4 regions of the Streptomyces sp. NPDC060064 genome follow, and region 2 is predicted to be linked to each of the others. Evidence: riboswitches for the same ligand, from Rfam matches in the RefSeq annotation. Region 2 holds a riboswitch; each other region holds the start of a gene.

Region 1 (4,587 bases), on a different contig from region 2:
GGCGGGTGGTGACGAAGCCCTCGGACTCCAGCGTGCGCAGGGCCTCGCGCACCGGGACCCGGGAGACGCCGTAGCGGCGTGCCAGCTGCTCCTCGGTGAGCCGGCTGCCGCGCTCGAATACACCGGAGACGATGTCGTCGCGGATCGCCGTGCATACCGAGTGCGCGGGAATGCGCATGACCGAACCTCCGCTTTAATCCGCGCGAAACGCAGCCGATTGACGTCTGTTCGGTGACTCTATTGCAGTGGGCGGGATTTTCCGATGGGAGACCGGAATCCATGGATATCTTTTGGCCAGAACTCCGGTGGGGCGGCAAACGCCGAAGGCCCCGGCGGGGAGCCGGGGCCTTCGGGAAGCACGCGGGACCGGGCATCGGCCCCGTCGTCGGATCAGACGTTGACGCCGTGCGCGCGCAGGTACGCGACCGGGTCCATGTCGGAGCCGTACTCGGGGCTGGTGCGGGCCTCGAAGTGGAGGTGCGGACCAGTGGTGTTGCCGGTCGAGCCGGAGTGGCCGATCCGCTGGCCCGGGGTCACCGACTGGCCTACCGAGACGCTGATGGACGAGAGGTGGCCGTACTGCGTGTACGAGCCGTCGTTCATCTTGATCACGATGTTGTTGCCGTACGCGCCGCCCCAGCCGGCCTCGACGACGGTGCCGGAGCCGACCGCGTGCACGGTGGAGCCGGACGCGGCGTGGAAGTCGATGCCGGTGTGACTGCCGGAGGACCAGATGGAGCCGCCGGTCTTGTAGCCCGTGGACACGTACGAGTGGGATATCGGCGCCACGAAGGAGTTGAGGCGCTTGCGCTCGGCCTCCCGGGCGGCGCGCTCCTTGGCCTGGCGGGCCTCCTTGGCGCGCGCCTCGGCCTTGCGCTTCGCCTCGGCCTTCGCCTTGGCCTCGGCGGCCTCCTGCTTCTGCGCGGCGGCCTGGTCGGCGATCTGCTCGGCGAGGGAGTCGGCGGCCACGATCTGGGTCAGGCCGGTGTCCTCGACGGTGGTCGCGCCGGTCTCGGCGGCAAGTGCCGGGGAAGCGAGGGTTCCGATGACGCCGGTGGTGGCGAGAGCCGCGACGCCGGCGATGTTCGCCCTCTTGCGCGTCATTCGGCTCGGGGCACGGTGCTTCCCGGTGGCACGGGTGAACGCCATGAAGTGGCTGATCCTTTCCTTCCTTCTCGCCTACCGGGTTAGCTGACGGGTTCGGAGCAGGAAGGTCTCCTACAGGCCCCTCCGCAGGTGCGAAGGCGCCCGATTCACCCCAGGGACTGAGTGGGTCCCCGGCTCCCCAGGCTCGCGCCAGACGGGGACTCGGCGATGACTGTCCGATGCCGCGGATGCGGCGGGCTACTGGCGGACAGCCGGACCGACGCTAGGCGGGCCGTCTTTCAATCGCCAAACAGACAGGCCCTTTTGTAGCGCACGCCACAGGGCAGACAGGCAACCTCTCCAACAAAACGGGCATAAGGCGGAACCCCGGCATCACAAGGGATGCCGGGGTTCCGCTTGTCCGTTTTGAGTTGTCTGCCGGATATCCTCAATCAGCCTGTGACAACCGTCACTTCGCCGATGCCGAGCGCCTTGACCGGCTCCTCGATCTGCGAGGCGTCGCCGACGAGCACCGCGACAAGACGGTCCACCGGGAAGGCGCTGACAGCCGCGGCCGTCGCCTCGACGGTGCCGGTCTCGGCCAGCCGTACGTACAACTGCGCCTGGTAGTCGTCCGGGAGGAACTGCTCGACCTGGTCGGCGAGCGTGCCCGCGACAGAGGCGGCCGTCTCGAACTTCAGCGGGGCGACACCCACCAGGTTCTGCACGGCGACATCGCGCTCGGCGTCGGTCAGACCTTCGGCCGCGAGCGTACGCAGCACCTTCCAGAGGTCGTCCAGCGCCGGTCCGGTGTTCGGGGTGTCCACGGAGCCGCTGATGGCGAGCATCGCGGCGCCCGACCCGTCGGGAGCGGAGCGCAGCACCTGGCCGAAGGCCCGTACGCCGTAGGTGTAGCCCTTCTCCTCGCGCAGCACGCGGTCAAGGCGCGAGGTGAGAGTGCCGCCCAGGCAGTACGACCCGAGCACCTGGGCCGGCCAGACGCGGTCGTGGCGGTCCGGGCCGATGCGGCCGATCAGCAGCTGCGTCTGGACGGCGCCGGGACGGTCCACGATGACCACACGGCCGGTGTCGTCGGCGGTGATCGGCGGCTTGGGACGGGGCGCGGCGCTGTCGCCCTTCCAGGTGCCGAGTGAGTCGGCGAGCACGGCGTCCAGATCGACGTCCGTGAGGTCGCCGACGATCACCGCGGTGGCGGTGGCGGGCCGGACATGCGCCTCGTAGAAGGCCCGTACGGCCGCGGAGTCGATACGGGCGACCGTCTCCTCCGTGCCCTGGCGGGGGCGCGACATACGCAGGGAGGCCGGAAAGAGCTCCTTGGAGAGCTCCTTGGCCGCACGGCGGGCCGGGTTGGCCGTCTCGTGCGGGATCTCGTCCAGCCGGTTGCGTACCAGCCGCTCCACCTCGTTGTCGGCGAAGGCCGGCGCGCGCAGCGCCTCGGCGAGCAGACCGAGCGCCTTCGGCAGCCGGGAGACCGGAACCTCCAGGGAGACGCGGACACCCGGGTGGTCGGCGTGCGCGTCGAGGGTGGCGCCGCAGCGCTCCAGCTCGGCGGCGAACTCCTCGGCGGTGTGCTTGTCGGTGCCTTCCGACAAGGCGCGCGCCATGATCGTGGCAACGCCGTCGAGGCCCTCCGGCTCGGCGTCCAGCGGGGCGTCGAGGCAGATCTCGACGGCCACCACCTGCTGGCCGGGGCGATGGCAGCGCAGCACGGTGAGGCCGTTGTCCAGCGTGCCGCGCTCGGGGGCCGGGAACGCCCAGGGGCGGGCCGCGCCGGCCTTCGGCTGCGGGTGGAACTCCATGGTCACGGCAGCGTCGCTCACTGGTCCGCCCCTTCGCGCTCGTCGTTCTCGTCGCTGTCGCTGTCGCCGTTGTCCGCGGAGAGGGGCTCGTAGACCAGCACCGCCCTGTTGTCCGGGCGCAGCCGGGCCTTGGCGACCGCCTGCACCTCTGCGGCGGTGACGTCCAGCACCCGCGTCACGGCGGTCAGCGCCAGCTGCGGGTCGCCGAACAGCACGGCGTACCGGCACAGTTCGTCGGCGCGGCCGGCGACCGTGCCGAGCCGGTCCAGCCACTCGCGCTCCAACTGGGCCTGCGCCCGCTCCATCTCCTCGGGCGTGGGACCCTCCGCGGCGAACCGCGCCAGCTCCTCGTCGACCGCGGCCTCGATCTGCGGCACCTCGACACCACCGGAGGTCTTGACGTCCAGCCAGCCCAGCGAAGGGGCGCCGGCCAGCCGCAGCAGACCGAAGCCGGCCGCGACGGCCGTCTGGTCACGGCGCACCAGGCGGTTGTGCAGTCGCGAGGACTCTCCGCCGCCGAGGACGGTGAGCGCCAGGTCAGCGGCGTCGCTCTCGCGCGTGCCGTCGTGCGGCAGGCGGTAGGCGGCCATCAGCGCCCGGGCCGGGACCTCCTCGACGATCTCCTCGCGCAGCTGCTCGCCGATGATCTCCGGGAGGGAGCCGTCGCGCGGCGGCTGCTTGCCCTCGTGGGACGGGATGGAGCCGAAGTACGTCTCGATCCAGGCGAGCGTCTGCTCCGGGTCGATGTCGCCGACGACCGACAGCACGGCGTTGTTCGGCGCGTAGTACGTACGGAAGAACGTGCGCGCGTCCTCGAGGGTCGCGGCGTCCAGATCGGCCATCGAGCCGATCGGCGTGTGGTGGTACGGGTGGCCCTCCGGGTAGGCCAGAGCCGTCAGTCGCTCGAAGGCCGTGCCGTACGGGACATTGTCGTACCGCTGGCGGCGCTCGTTCTTGACGACGTCACGCTGATTCTCCATCGACTCGTCGTCGAGAGCCGCGAGCAGCGAGCCCATGCGGTCGGCTTCCAGCCAGAGGGCGAGCTCCAGCTGGTGCGTGGGCATCGTCTCGAAGTAGTTGGTGCGCTCGAAGCTGGTGGTGCCGTTCAGCGAGCCGCCGGCTCCCTGAACCAGCTCGAAGTGGCCGTTCCCCTTGACCTGGCCCGAGCCCTGGAACATCAGATGCTCGAAAAGGTGAGCAAGGCCGGTACGGCCCTTGACCTCGTGGCGCGAACCTACGTCGTACCAGAGGCAGACCGCGGCGACCGGGGTCAGGTGGTCCTCGGAGAGCACCACGCGCAGGCCGTTGGCCAGGCGGTGCTCGGTCGCTGTCAGGCCGCCGGAACCGGCCTGCGCTGTGGCCGTGTGACCCATGGGCATGTACGTCCCTTCGATCGCGATATGGAGAAGTCCTGCCACTGTATGCAAGCGATCTGACACCTGGCGAAGTTCCCGGCCGAGAACGGCCCAACGACGGGTCGAGGTCGGCGTTGTCAGAGGCTCGGTCCACAATGGTCCGCGTCAGAACCTGAGTACTGCCCCGCACAAGAGCGAGAAGGAGCCGCAGCCGCGATGGCCCGCCGCAGCACGAAGACCCCGCCGCCGGACGACTTCGAGGAGAAGATCCTCGACATCGACGTCGTCGACGAAATGCAGGGCTCCTTCCTCGAGTACGCGTACTC
Region 2 (4,587 bases):
TGAAGTCCCGGTACTCGGGCGGGAGCAGCCCGCGGTACGCATGCCACCAGCCGCTGCCCATGCCGTCGGCCGCACCAGCCAAGGTCTCGAGCAGCGTGCGCAGTTGAGGGTCAGCCACTGTGTACACATCCAGCAGCAGGGTCACATCCGACGCCTTGACCCCGCTGATACCGGTCTCGATCCGGCTCACCTTCGACTGGTGCCAGCCGGCGAGCCGTGCGGCGTCCCGGCTGGTGAGGCCCGCGGCCAGGCGCAGCCTCCGCAACTCCTCGCCGAGCTTGCGGCGGCGTACCGCGGGACCGTGCTGCATCGCCCGCTCCTTCCCGTCCTTCCGGCTTGCTGTCCTTCCGGCTGTACTTCCGTCGCACTGACCTTCCGGCCGGGACCAAAGTGCGAGTCTCTGCCCAAATACGGTCTCGCGTAGCAGAGTTCACTGCTTCGAGCGACAGATATATGCATATCTTGGTGGATCGCCGCCCTCGACGGCACGATCAGTGGCACTCTGGCGCGAAGCGCAATCCGTGGCCGCCCTCGCATTTCATCCGCTACGAGTCGGAGCCGGCCCGGTGGGAAAGGGACAGCGTCGCCATGGCAGACCATCAGGAAGCCTCCGTCACCCTGCCGAGCGATCCAGCCTCGGTCTCCGCCGCCCGGAAATACGCCACAGACGTCATCGCCGAATGGGGTCTGCCCATCGAGACCGAGGCCGTCGACACGGTGCGGCTGATCGTGTCCGAACTCGCCACCAATGCCGTCCAGCACACCTTCGGCCAGTCGCCGACCTTCACCGTGGACCTCCGTCTCGATCGGGACGAGCAGCTTCGCATCGGCGTCACCGACAGCCACCCGCGCTGGCCGCAGCGGCTGCCCGCAGCCGTACGCCAGGACAACGGCCGCGGCATGGTGATCATCCGCAGTCTGACCGCCGAGTGCGGTGGAGAGCTCTCCGTCGCACCGACCCCCGAGGGCGGCAAGACCGTGTGGATCGCCCTGCCGTGGATCGTCCCGGTCCAGAACTGACCACCGCTGTCCGGTCGTCAGCTCCCCGCGCGGCCGAACGCGCCGCGCAGCAGGGCCCGCAGCGAATCGGCCGCCGGGGACGATTCCTCGCCCCGGTGCGCGACCGAGATCGTTCGTCGGAAGTCCGCCGGTTCCAACTGCCGTACACCGAGCGGCGTAGCGGCCATCGCGGCGACCATCTCCGGCACCACCGCCACGCCGAGCCCCGCACTGACCAGTGCGCACACCAGCGCATAGCCGGGTGACTCGACCACCACAGCGGGAGTCGCCCCGGCCCGCGCCAACGCTCCTTCCACGCCCTTGCGCGGCGGATGCGAGGGTGCGCTGCTGATCAGCGGCTGTCCTGCGAGATCGGCCACCGGCAGCCTGCTCGAGCCGCCCGCCAGCGCATGACCGGGCGCCGTCACCAGCACCAACTCCTCCACGAGCAGTGGTTCCAGAACCACCCCCGACGGCGGTGGAGCCGGCTCGGCCGGTTCGTACGCATGCGTCAGCGCAAGATCGACCTCGCCGGCCGCCACCGCCAGGACGCCGCCCGGCGGCTCGTACTCCGCGACGGTCAGTTCCACATCCGGATGGGCCCGGCGGAAGGCGCTCAGAACCGGCGGCAGCAGATGGATGCCGACCGTGGTGAAGGTGCCGACGCGCAGGCGTCCGCCGGAGAGACCGGCCAGCCGCGCCAGCTCGTGCCGTGCTCGGTCCATCTCGTCCAGCACTCGGCGGGCCCGTGCTGCCAGCAGCTCGCCCGCGGCCGTCAATCGTGCCCCGCGATGGTGCCGCACCAGCAGGGTCGCCCCCGCCTCCCGCTCCAGCTTGGCCAGCTGCTGGGAGAGCGCGGGTGCGGTGTAGCCCAGTCGGGCGGCGGCGCGGGTGATCGAACCGGCCTCCGCGACCGCCACCAGCGCCGCCAGCCGCGTCGGGTCGTACATGCCACCTCTTAAGCATTGCTTTAGGCAGACCATGAAGATTGCAAGTACACGTTAAGGCCTGTGCGGGTCCAGGATGGCGGGCATGGACGCACAACTGGTTGCTTTCACCGGGGTCGCCGCGGGCATGGTCGCCATGCCGGGCGCGGATTTCACCGTCGTCGTACGCAACGCCCTCGCCTCCCGGCGTGCGGGTGTGGCCTGCGCCGTCGGTGTCGCGGGGGGACTGCTGGTGCACACCGCGCTGGCGGTCGCGGGACTCGCGGCTGTGCTGGTCGCCGTGCCGGTGCTGTACCGGACGCTGCAGATCGCGGGCGGGGCCTATGTGCTCTACCTGGGTGTACGGGCGGTGCGCGGCGCACTGCGTCCGCAGCTCGCCGTGCAGGACCCGGAGGCCCGGCCGGCCGGCGGCACGGGGCGCAGTCTGCGGCAGGGCTTCCTCACCAACGTCCTCAATCCAAAGGCGCCGGTGCTCTTTCTCAGCCTGCTCCCGCAGTTCGTGCCGGACGGCGTTCCGGTGCTGACACGCACTTTCCTGCTCGCCGCCGTCGTCGTCGTACTGGCTCTGCTCTGGTTCCCGCTGGTGGCACTGCTGGTGGACCGCCTCGGTCAATGGCTGCGCCGCCCGCGCACGACCCAGGCCGTGGAAGGCGTCACCGGTGGGGCCCTCACTGCGCTGGGCGTGACGCTGCTGGCCGAGCCGCTGGCGCACTGAGCCTTTGGCCGGCCCGGTACGCCGGTCGCCGACAACCGTCGACGACCGGCGGACCGTGAGCGATCAGCCGAGAGCGGCGGGACGTGAGCGGTGAGACGTGAGCGGTGAGCCGCCGGTCGTCAGCGCACCCGGCCGTACCAGACGCGCTTCGTCCAGATCTTCTCCAGCCGCACCACGCTGCCGGTCTTGGGCGAGTGCCAGATCTTGCCGCCGCCGGCGTAGATCCCCACGTGGTAGACGGAGCTTCCGGAGTGGAAGAAGACCAGGTCCCCGCGCTGCCGGGAGGCGGCCGAGACATGCTTGGTCCTGTTGTACTGCTGCTGGGCGGTGCGTGGCAGCTTCTTGCCGACGTTCTTGTACGAGTAGAACGTCAGGCCCGAGCAGTCGAACCGGTGCGGGCCCGAGGCGCCGTACCTGTACGGCGATCCCCTCTTCGATGCGGCCACTTTGAGTGCCTTGCTCGCATAGGCCGTGGCCGCGTTGGCTTCGGTAGTGGCGCCCGGCGCCACCAGTGTGCCGCCGACGGCGGCAAGAGTCAGGGCCGATACGGCACCCGCCCGGGACATCATGGTCAGAGACGGGACATGAATCTGCGCAGTCATGCGCAACCCTTCGTCAACCGCCTGTGAAGGATGACCTGTCGGGTTCGGACGGACGAAGATGCCCGGCCGCTGATGCGGCTTCACCCCTAGGGACGACCGGACTGCCCGGCCACCCCGTCCTGCTTGGGTCCTCCACTCCTGCCGATGCACTCCTGTCGACCAGACATCCGGAGCGGCGGCAGGACTCAGCGTCCGCCCGGACCGCCCCGCCGAGGTGGCGGGGGCTTGTCGTCCCAGGGATCTTGACTCATGCCATGCCGGATTTCCGTGCGAAACGACGGTATGTGAGTCTCGTCACCCCTGACCTGTTCGGGTGGACAGGGCCGTTTCGGTGATCGGTCCGCGACGCCTGACGAACGCCTTACCAGCAGCGGAACGGCTTATTCCGCTAGATCGGTAGTCGGGTTGCGCAAGTTGTGCGGTACCGCCGTTTGGATCGCGACTACACCGAATGAGGGAGGCCGCGCGGTACCCCGATGGCGGTAGACGGGAGTGGAGGATCCGTCAACTCATGGAAGCGGGCGGCATCGTCACCCGGCCCGCCCTGCGCTCGCCGTCGAGCACTCTGAGCGCTTCGGCGAGCGTCGCCGCATGCACTTCGCTCTCGCCGCGCATATGCATCAGCGTCAGCGCGTCCTTGAGCGCGGCGGCCCGGCCGAGCAGGGCCTGCGCCGCGCGCAGTGCGCCGTAGGTGTGCGTCGCGCGGGCCGGGTTGATCCGCCCCAGCAGATCGACGACCTCGAGATAGCTGTCGATGAAGTCGGCCTCGGCGCGGGTCAGTGCGGGCAGCGGCGGCAGTTCGGGTGGCAGCATCGGGGGCTCACCGCGCACCGGGGTTGATGAGCGAGGTCTTGCGGTTCTTGATGACGTGGTCCACCAGTCCGTACGCCTTGGCGTCCTCGGCGTCGAAGATCTTGTCGCGCTCCAGATCGGCGGCGATCCGCTCCGGGGTCTGGCCGGTGTGGCGTACGAGCATCTCCGCGAGTTGGGCACGCAGCCGCAGCAACTCCTGTGCCTGGATCTCCAGATCGGACGGCCGGCCCCACAACTGCTCCTCGGTGGCGGGCTGCTGGACGACGATCCGGGCGCCGGGCAGCGCCATCCGCTTGCCCGGGGCGCCGGCGGCGAGCAGCAGTGCGGCGGTTGAGGCGGCCTGGCCCAGGCAGGTCGTCTCCACGTCACAGGTGACCACCTGCATCGTGTCGTAGATCGCGGACATGGCGCTGAGCGAGCCGCCGGGGGAGTTGATGTACAGGCTGATGTCCCGGTCCGGGGCGGCGTACTCGAGATGCAGGAACTGCGCGATCACGTCGTTGGCGGAGGT
Region 3 (4,587 bases), on a different contig from region 2:
ACGGCCGGAACCCGACGCCTTGAACCACGCCCCGGACAGTGACCCGCCTGCGCTGCACCGCCTCCTCCGCGACGGCGGCGGCCGACTGCGGACCGCTCACGAGCCGGACTGCGCCATGGCGCCGGAGGCCGCCGTATGGGTATGCGTACCGTGTTCGTGCTGATGGAGATGCTCCTGACGGGCCATGACGGGCGCGTGGACCGGCCCGCCGTCCGCCGCCGCCGTCGCCCGGTCCAGCAACGCGCCGACGCCGTCGCCCCGACGCGCGGACGTCAGCAGCACTTCCACCCCCGGGTTGACCTGCGCGACGTTCGCCCGAAACGCCGCCTCGTCGAACTCGACCGCCTCTGCGATGTCGGTCTTGGTCACCACCACCAGGTGCGCCAGACCGAAGGCGGTGGGGTACTTCAGCGGCTTGTCCTCCCCCTCCGTCACGGAGGCGAGCACGACCCGCAAGGACTCACCGAGGTCGTACGAGGCCGGACAGACCAGGTTGCCGACGTTCTCCACGAACAGCAGCCGGGTGTCCTCGGACAGCCATCCGTCCAGGTGCCGGCTCAGCATCCCGGCCTCCAGATGGCACAGACCGTCGGTCAGCACCTGCTTGACCGGGACTCCTGAACGAGCCAGGCGCACAGCGTCGTTCTCGGTGGCGAGGTCGGCGGTCAGGGCCGCGACCCGTACGCCCCGCTCCCGTGCCAGCAGCAGCTCGCCCTCCAGCAGAGCGGTCTTCCCACTGCCGGGGCTGGACAGCAGATTGACGATCGTGGTGCCGCGGGCGGCAAGTTCGGCGCGCAGCGTGTGCGCGGTCGCATCGTTCTTGGCGAGGACCGCCTGTTGGAGATCGACCACACGGCACATGCTTCAGCACTCCTCGAAAATGGGTTCACGGGCCCGTTCGTGCTCCTGGCCGTCCTCCCAGTGCACGCTGACGATCTGCAGTTCGCGGCCCGAGAGCAGCTCGGCGGTCGCCTCTCCGCACACCGGACAGCACAGCTGCGGCGGCATTCCGACCGCCCATTCATCCGCGCACGGTTCGCAGCGGGCACGACCCGGCACGGAGTCCGCGACCAGCTCGGCACCTTCCAGAACGGTCCCGGCACAGGCCAGTTCGAAGCAGAAGGAGAGAGCGTCGGGGACCACTCCGGCCAACTCGCCGACCTGGAGGCGTACGGACGTCACCGCGGTGACGCCGCCTGCTTCGGCCGCCGCCTGCTCCACCTGGCCGACGACAGCCAACGCGATGGACATCTCGTGCATCGCTCTCCGTCCTGGCACTGGCCGACCGCCGTCGAACGCTCTGGGCCCGGTGGGCGTCGCCCGCCCGCGCAAGCTGAGCGCTGGGGCCGTTCGGCACCATTACAGGCCGGGACCCGGCGGCGGGGAGCCCGGCACGCCGACGCCACCCGGCCGCGTACACCGTTCGGGGCAGCGGCGGAAGCCGTACCGGTCTCGGGGTGCACGTCGCCACAGCACAGCCCGGCCGGGAGGGTGGCTCCAATTACCACCTAAACGGACAGAACATACCCATAGGGCATTAATGCATGCATAGGTTGAATGTAGGGATTGAATACGCACTCCGGGAGCGCGGTTCCGCTTCGAAGTGTCCGGAATGGGCGTTTGCTCGACATTGCTCCCGACATCCATTTTGCGGGAAATCACGCGACTTGTCGTGCATTTTCGCGGCGCCGTGGGGCAGACCGTCCCGCATCGACGCTCGTGATATGGGTCACGTCCGTGACGCTGCGCGAAGGGCGCCGGCCTGGCTCAGTCCCGTGCCCCAAAAGGAAAGTTGAGTTCCCCGCCCTCGGTGGATCACGGGATTTTCCGCGGCAGAATCCGCCGCGTGGATTGCAGTGGTGAATTCAGGGCTTGTTCCATCCAGCCCTTTTCGCTTACGGTCACCGCAATCCGGACGGAACGCCGAATCCTGCCGCCGTCCGGCAAAACCCACCCACTTACGTACGGCAGGAGCGGGGGACCCAGGTAAGCCGCCGATCCGGAATCCGGAACGGCTCGGGGTGAAGTCGCATTCCTACTGCGGCCGGGCATCTCCAGCCCGAACCCGACAGCTGACCTCGCAGGCGACGGAGAGGAACTCGCCATGCCCGCAAAGGGTAAGCATCGCCGTCCCAAGTCCAGCCCGATCACTCGGGGTTTCGTCGCTGCGGGTGCGGGAGGTGCCGCACTCGTCCTGCCGGTGATCGGCGCGACCACTGCCGGCGCGGCGCAGCCGACGGCGCATCCCTTCACAGCTGAAAAGGCTGTGGCGCCGACCGTCGCGAGCACCACGCCCGTAGCCGCGAAGAAGGCCCTGCCCACCACCTATTCCGTCGTTGTGGGCGACTCCCTTTCCAAGATCGCACGGGCGCACTCCCTGAGCGGCGGCTGGATGCAGCTGTACAAGGACAACCGGCGGGCAATCGGTAGCAACCCTTCGCTGATTCACGCGGGTCTCAAGCTGTCGGTCGGCAAAAAGGCCAAGGTGACCCCCAACACGTCTGCTCCGGACGAGCGGGCCAGCCGCTCCGCGCAGAGGAGCACGCTGGCCACCAATGGCGCCGCCACCACCGCGAAGCCCGCGACCTATTCGAACAACCTCGACGGCTGGATCAGGGAGTCGCTCGACGTCATGGCCAAGCACGGCATCCCCGGCTCGTACAACGGCATCCACCGGAACATCATGCGCGAGTCCTCGGGCAACCCGCTGGCCATCAACAACTGGGACTCCAACGCCGTGAAGGGAACCCCGTCCAAGGGGCTCCTCCAGGTCATCGACCCGACGTTCCGTGCCTATCACGTGCCCGGCACGTCGATGAACAGCTACGACCCGGTCGCCAACATCACCGCCGCGTGCAACTACGCCGCCGCCAAGTACGGCTCGATCGACAATGTGAACGGCGCCTACTGACGCCCGGTCACCTCAGTCGCGTCACATCCTGCGGATGCGCAGATAGCGCATGAGGTCCGGCAGGGCCAGCCGGACGACGGCGGCCAGCGCAGTCGCGGCAGTAGCGGCGGCCGCGCCACCGATGATCGTCTTCTTCATGCTCTTCTCCTCACTTCGCAGCCTCGCCGACCGCAGCCGGTGGCGCGGACGGTTCCTGCTCGCCGTCCCGCAGCAAGCCCATGATCAGCCGTACGGCCTCCGGCACCGCGGCGGCCACGGCCGGACTGAGACCGATGCCTTCCTCCACACCGGCGGGTTCGCATCCCACTACCAGGATGCGCCGCGGCGGCCGCGCGCCGGTGCCGGCGCAGAGGGTCTCCAGGAGAGCCAGGACCGCGTCGGGGGACATCCGGTGACCGTCCAGCAGCGCGTTCCGGGGCTCGATGCCGCCCGCGCCGTCGGCTTCGATCAGATACACCGTGCCGGGTTCGCCGCCGCGCGCCGTGGCATCGACCAGGACGAGCGTGTCGTAGCCGTCGAGAAGCTGATACGCCAGGTGTACGCCCCGTACGCCGATGTCCACGACCTCGGCGTGCTCCGGCAGCTGTTCCGCGGCCAGCCTGCGCACGGTCTCGACGCCGAAGCCGTCGTCGCCGAGGAAGATGTTTCCGACCCCGGCGACCAGAATCCGGTCGTTGTTCCGCTCAGGACGTGTCATGCGTCCTCCAGGGGGGCGACCTCGTCGGGCTGGAAGTACAGGAAGCGGCCCTGCTCGCGGCGGATGTCGGCTCCTGGATCGCCCTCGACGGTCACTGCCAGATGCACTGCCCCGTCCACGTCGTGCAGCACCGCCTCGACCCTGGCGCTGCGGCCGTGCAGGAACAGGTCCTGTGCGTCGGTGCGCCGCAGGCCCGGGCGCAGCAGCACGCGGCTCCCGGCCCCCAGCGACCGGCCGTCCACGACGACCCGGTCGCGGGCCGGGTCGAAGCCGGAGTCGCTCGCCGGGTCCCACCACGGGGTGCCCGGCGCCTCCACGCCGTATTCGTCGGTAAACCCGCGACAGGCGGGCGGCGGGGGGGCGTCCGACGCGTCGGGGCCGGTCACCTCCCGTAGCGCACGCACCGCACCGTGCAGGCGCTCAAGGACTTCAGGGGGCATCGAGTCGGCCAGGTCGATCACCGCGCCGGCCCGCTCGTCGGTGCCACGAGCCTCTCGCTTCTCCTCATCGGTGAGGGCTGCGGTGCGCAGCGCGAGGATCTCGTCGATCTCGGTGGCGTCGTAGAGAGCCCCTGGGCTCTCCGGGGCGATGGCGGGGTGGTCCTCCAGGATGATCGGGGAAGACAGCACCAGGTCCGCGCGGCCGGGTTCGCCGGCGAGGACCGGCCAGGTGTGCAGGTTGCGGCAGGACGCGATCGCGCCCTTGGCCCACTCGGGCGGATCCGTCATCGACAGGAACGACCCGGCGCTGAGGCCCATCAGCAGATGCGCGGCGACCAGCGAGCGCGGCAGCGCCGCGTCACGGTCGGCCGTGCCGTCCGGCGGGCTCCAGCTGCTGGTGTTCTCCACGACAGCGGTCAGACGCATCACCCGGTAGGGACCGTCGAGGTCACGTGCGGACAGCCGCACGGCGCCACTGATCTCCTCGCATCGGCGAATCAGCCGGCCCACCGTCCGGCCGGTCGCGTCCAGGACGGGCT
Region 4 (4,587 bases), on a different contig from region 2:
CGCCCTGCCGGTCCCGCTCGCGGACTCTGTCGGCGTCGGCCCGATCCGTGAATGGCCGGGCCACACCGGTGGCAATGTCGCCCTGGGCTGCCGGGCCCTCGGGCTGAATGCCACCCTCCTCGACTACATCGGCGACGACTGGCCGGGCCGTCTGGTCCGGGAACAACTCACCGCGGGCGGCGTGGATTTCGAGTCCCTGATCTCCCCGGCCGGGACGCGGCGCGCGGTCAACCTCGTCGACCCCGCGGGCCGCCGGATGTCCTTCTACGATGCCCGCGATCCCGACGGGCTGCGGATGCCGCGCGACTTCTACCTCCCCCATCTGCAGCGTGCTCGCCACATCCATCTCTCGATCATGAACTTCGCGCGGTTCCTCTACGACGACATCGAAGCGCTGGGCGTGCCGGTCTCCACCGATCTGCACGACTGGGACGGACTGGCGGAGCACCAACGGGAGTTCGCGCTCCGCTCGGACCTGGTCTTCCTCAGCACGGCGGGCGCGGGCGAGCGCATAGCATCGGTGATGCGGGAGATCCTGCGCGACGGTCGGGCGCAGGCGGTGGTCGCGACGGCGGGTGCCGGTGGCTCGTACCTCCTCAGCCGCGACGGCGGATCCACCCCGCGCCCGGTCCCGGCAGTCGCCCCGCCCGCTCCGGTGGTGGACTCCAACGGCGCGGGTGACGCCTATGTCTGCGGCTTTCTGTTCGGGCAGCTGTCGGGCCGCGACCTGGAGGAGAGCGCGAGGCTGGGCGCGGTGGCCGGCGCCCATGCCTGTACGGGCGAGGGCAGTACGGCGCTGATCGGACCGGCCGACCTCCTGTCGTCGGCCGTGGTCTGACGCACCGGTTCGTACGCCGCTGTGCCTCAGCCGTCGTACGGGGCGGGGAAGGCGATCCCTGTCAGCCTCGCCGACTCCTGCCACAACCGGCACGCGACCGCGGGATCCTGAGCCCGCGCGGAGAACGCGGTCCGCTGCGGCGCGCCTTTGAAGGAGCCGAGGCCGGACGGGCCGTAGTAGTCGCCGGGCCGCGCCTCCGGGTCGGCGGCGTCCCGCAGCACCGGCAGTGCGCCGCCTGCCCGCGTCCGAACCGAAGGTGCGCACCGCGAAGTTGACGATCCGGGTGGCCCCGCGGCCGCGGCCCGCCCGTGGCAGGCGTCATAGCGACGTTCGCTCTGCAGATCGGCGAAGTCGAGGCGGGCACTGCTCCGCACCATGCTGGTGACGGTGACGACCCGGCTGCCCGGACGGTCGAGGAGCCCGGGCAGCAGCCGCGCTCCGGCTCCGGCGGGTCCCTTGGCGACCGCGAAGCCGATCCCGCGGTTGGCGCCGGTGACCAGGGCCGTACGCCCGGTCAGCCGGGGCAGGTCTGCCACGCCCCGACCATCCGCTGTCACAAGGGCAGCAGATTCGGGCGCTTGGCCTCGACATGGTCGCCGGAGCTCTCACCGCGCAGCCGTCGCCCGATCCACGGCACCAGGTGCTCGCGCGCCCAGTTGATGTCGTCGCGGCGCACCTCGAGCGGTCCGCGCGGCGGCAGGGGCGGCCACGCCTGGTCGGGGTCGGCGGGCACCTCGAGTCCGAGCACCTGGGCGGCACGCAGTGCGACCCTGGTGTGGCCCTCGGGCGACAGATGCAGCCGGTCGGCGTCCCAAGCCCGCCTCTCCTGGATGGACTTGAGCGACCACAGGTCGAGTACGGGGCAGTCGTAACGGTCGGCGATGGCCCGTACATGCGCGGTGTACGTGGCGATCTTGCCGCGCAGATGGCGCAGTACCGGCACGCCGCGGGTGTCGAAGCCGGTGGTCACCATGACGGTGCCGACCGAGCCGGCGAGGTCGGCGACGGCCCGCTCGAAGCGCTCGGCCACGTCGTCGGGGTTGCTGCCGGGCCGGATGATGTCATTGCCGCCGGCGCAGAAGGTCACCAGATCCGGGGCGAGTTCCTTTGCCCGCGGCACCTGTTCCTCGACGATCTGGTCGAGGAGACGGCCGCGTACGGCGAGGTTGGCGTACCGGAAGGTGTGCTCCGGCATTCGGTCGTCGAGCAGGACCGCGAACCGGTCCGCCCAGCCGACGTACGTCCCGCCGGGGCCCGGGTCTCCGACGCCCTCGGTGAAACTGTCACCGACCGCCGCGTACGACCCGAATACGCCACTGTTCTCTGTTCTCGAATCGTCTGCCACGAGACCTCATTTTTCCCTTACGGATGTGACCTACGCGACCGTAAGGAGGGGTTGACGAGGCGTGATGTATCCCACCGGTCAAGATTGGTCCAACCCGGAATACGCCGACTCCCCCCGCGCCGCGGGCGGCGGCACGAGGGGAGGACGGGGCACTGCGTGCGTCGGACGGATCAGAGGGAGACGCCGTGCTGGCGCAGGTAGGCCAGCGGGTCGATGTCCGAGCCGTAGCCGGGGCCGGTGCGGATCTCGAAGTGCAGGTGCGGGCCAGTGGAGTTGCCGGTGGTGCCGGAGAGGCCGATCTGCTGGCCGCCGCTCACGCTCTGGCCGGAGGCGACGGAGAGGGCGGAGAGGTGGGCGTACTGCGAGTAGGTGCCGTCGCTCTGCTGGATGACGATCTGGTTGCCGTACGCACCGGCCCAGCCGGCGGAGACGACGGTGCCCGGGCCGACCGCCTTGACGGTCGTGCCGGTGGACGCCGCGAAGTCGAGACCGGTGTGGTAGCCGCTGGCCCACATGGCGCCGGCGAGGTGGTACGGGGTGATGACGGTCGCGCCGTCCACGGGGGCGGTGAAGCCGGAGGCGCTGATCTGCGCGGCGTTGCCGCCTGCCGAGCCACCGGACGAGGACTTCGCGGAGGACTGCACCACCGAGCCCGAGTCCGAGGAACCCGAGTCCGAGGAACCGGAGGGCGCCTTCGTGGGGGACGCCTTCGAGGTGGACGCCTTCGACGAGGACCGGTCCGGGCTCGACGGGTGCTGCGACGTTTCGGGCGCCTTCGCCTTCGACTTCGCACCGAGGGTGAGCTTGAGGCCCGGGTGGATCAGCGACGGGTTGTCGCCGACGGCCTCACGGTTGTCCTGGTACAGCTTCTTCCAGCCGCCGGGGACACCGTGCTCGTCGGCGATCTTGGACAGGTAGTCGCCGGGGACGACGGAGTACGTGGTGGGAGAGGCCTTCTTCTGCGCCACGTGGGCCGCGGCGGCGGACCCGGCGGAGAAGGGGGAGGACGGGGCGGCGGTCACGGCCTTTTCCGGCGCCACGGCCGGAGCGGTCTTTCCTGCCGCGTGGGCGCCTGCGGCGCCTATCAGCGGCAGGGCGATGGCGGCGCCACCCGTACCGGCGGCGACGAATCCGCGCGTGATCGGGCTGACCTTGGGGCGGCGGTGCTTACCCTTCTTGGGCATGGCGAATTCCTCTCCGGCGCCGGCGAGGTGAGCTGTCGGGTTCGGGCTGGAGATGCCCGGCCGCGCAGTTGCGCGACTTCACCCCAAGCCGTCCGGAAGTCCGGAATCGGCACATCACCTGGGCCCCCCGCTCCTGCCACACATGGGTGGGTGAAATTCCGGTCGGCGGCAGGATTAGGCGTTCCGTCCGGATTGGTCGTGACCGTAAACGAATGGGCGTACCGGAACAAGCTGTCGCTTTCGCCCTTCAATGATCCCTTTGATATCGACCCCGAAATTCCCGTAACCCTCCGTAAATCAAGGATCTTCGCCATCCGCCCCGGAAACGGAATTCACCCCTGCCGCCCCACCACACACCGTCACGAATATGATCCCGCTCACGGCCATGCACCGTCCGCCTTTGGAGACGGGGCACATTATCTCGAATCACCCAATTCGGACAGAACCGTCATTTAATGACGATCGCCTAGTTATGGCCCGCAGTCCTCCTTACCCCCCATTCATGCCACGTCGCGGGAAATCCCAGCGCGGCTCACTGCCCTTGCCCGAGGGGCACATCAGCGGCGCGGAATCAGCGGCGCCGCAGCCGGATCACCGTGGCGTCCATGTCGCCCTTCAGTCCGGTGTGCAGCCCGTGGTGCAGGAGCACGGATCCGCGGTGTACGACGCCCGTGTCCAGGCACTCGTACGCGGCTGACGGATCGAGCCCGCGCAGCCTGAGCCTGGGCGGCTGTTCGCCGTAGTGCTGTGCCTGGAGCCAGGCGAGAACGACGTTCTCGTCACCGCGTACGTACTGCACGGCGCTCAGTCCGCCCTCCGGCGCCCGCAGCCGGTACAGCTCGCCGTGCTGAACCACCGGCCTGATCTTCTTGTAGAGCTCCACCCAGCCGTGCGCCTCGGCGAGCTCCTCCGCGCTCCACTCGGTGAGATCGCCACCGACTCCGAGCACTCCTGCCATGGCGCTCACAAAGCGGAAGCGGAGCGTGCTGACGCGGCCGTTGAGCTGGACATTGGGACTGTCGGTCACCCAGGCCGCCATGACCCGTGCCGGATGCAGCTGGGTGAAGCCCTGCTGGATGGCGAGCCGGTCCAGCGGATCGGTGTTGTCGGAGGTCCACACCTGATCGGTCCGGGACAGAATTCCGAGGTCGATCCGGCCACCGCCGCCCGAGCAGGACTCGAAGGCGACCGAGGGATGCGCGGCGCGCAGCCGGTCGAGG

What was found. A riboswitch is a leader RNA that binds a small molecule or an ion and turns the genes downstream of it on or off. The one in region 2 is predicted to bind cyclic di-AMP.
Region 1: it holds a riboswitch for cyclic di-AMP, as region 2 does, so the genes downstream of both, ACFWDI_RS13815 (M23 family metallopeptidase) here and ACFWDI_RS17710 (C40 family peptidase) in region 2, are expected to answer to the same signal.
Region 3: it holds a riboswitch for cyclic di-AMP, as region 2 does, so the genes downstream of both, ACFWDI_RS08085 (transglycosylase SLT domain-containing protein) here and ACFWDI_RS17710 (C40 family peptidase) in region 2, are expected to answer to the same signal.
Region 4: it holds a riboswitch for cyclic di-AMP, as region 2 does, so the genes downstream of both, ACFWDI_RS22035 (peptidoglycan DD-metalloendopeptidase family protein) here and ACFWDI_RS17710 (C40 family peptidase) in region 2, are expected to answer to the same signal.

The regions. Positions count from the first base shown of each region.
Region 1 is NZ_JBHWWF010000009.1:109,390-113,976, reverse strand. It holds gene ACFWDI_RS13820 (GntR family transcriptional regulator) at 1-178, opposite strand, end outside; gene ACFWDI_RS13815 (M23 family metallopeptidase) at 391-1,149, opposite strand; cyclic di-AMP (ydaO/yuaA leader) riboswitch at 1,162-1,324, opposite strand; gene ACFWDI_RS13810 (M16 family metallopeptidase) at 1,539-2,927, opposite strand; gene ACFWDI_RS13805 (M16 family metallopeptidase) at 2,924-4,285, opposite strand; gene ACFWDI_RS13800 (DNA topoisomerase (ATP-hydrolyzing) subunit A) at 4,478-4,587, shown strand, end outside.
Region 2 is NZ_JBHWWF010000013.1:142,576-147,162, reverse strand. It holds gene ACFWDI_RS17730 (helix-turn-helix domain-containing protein) at 1-310, opposite strand, end outside; gene ACFWDI_RS17725 (ATP-binding protein) at 589-1,020, shown strand; gene ACFWDI_RS17720 (LysR family transcriptional regulator) at 1,038-1,949, opposite strand; gene ACFWDI_RS17715 (LysE family translocator) at 2,032-2,661, shown strand; gene ACFWDI_RS17710 (C40 family peptidase) at 2,781-3,263, opposite strand; cyclic di-AMP (ydaO/yuaA leader) riboswitch at 3,267-3,451, opposite strand; gene ACFWDI_RS17705 (hypothetical protein) at 3,768-4,076, opposite strand; gene ACFWDI_RS17700 (ATP-dependent Clp protease proteolytic subunit) at 4,084-4,587, opposite strand, start outside.
Region 3 is NZ_JBHWWF010000005.1:18,750-23,336, reverse strand. It holds gene hypF (carbamoyltransferase HypF) at 1-100, opposite strand, end outside; gene hypB (hydrogenase nickel incorporation protein HypB) at 97-861, opposite strand; gene ACFWDI_RS08090 (hydrogenase maturation nickel metallochaperone HypA) at 865-1,260, opposite strand; cyclic di-AMP (ydaO/yuaA leader) riboswitch at 1,912-2,100, shown strand; gene ACFWDI_RS08085 (transglycosylase SLT domain-containing protein) at 2,105-2,911, shown strand; gene ACFWDI_RS08080 (hydrogenase maturation protease) at 3,060-3,608, opposite strand; gene ACFWDI_RS08075 (hypothetical protein) at 3,605-4,587, opposite strand, start outside.
Region 4 is NZ_JBHWWF010000018.1:89,889-94,475, reverse strand. It holds gene ACFWDI_RS22050 (carbohydrate kinase family protein) at 1-838, shown strand, start outside; gene ACFWDI_RS22045 (hypothetical protein) at 865-1,374, opposite strand; gene ACFWDI_RS22040 (SGNH/GDSL hydrolase family protein) at 1,392-2,183, opposite strand; gene ACFWDI_RS22035 (peptidoglycan DD-metalloendopeptidase family protein) at 2,354-3,367, opposite strand; cyclic di-AMP (ydaO/yuaA leader) riboswitch at 3,372-3,526, opposite strand; gene ACFWDI_RS22030 (alpha-galactosidase) at 3,939-4,587, opposite strand, start outside.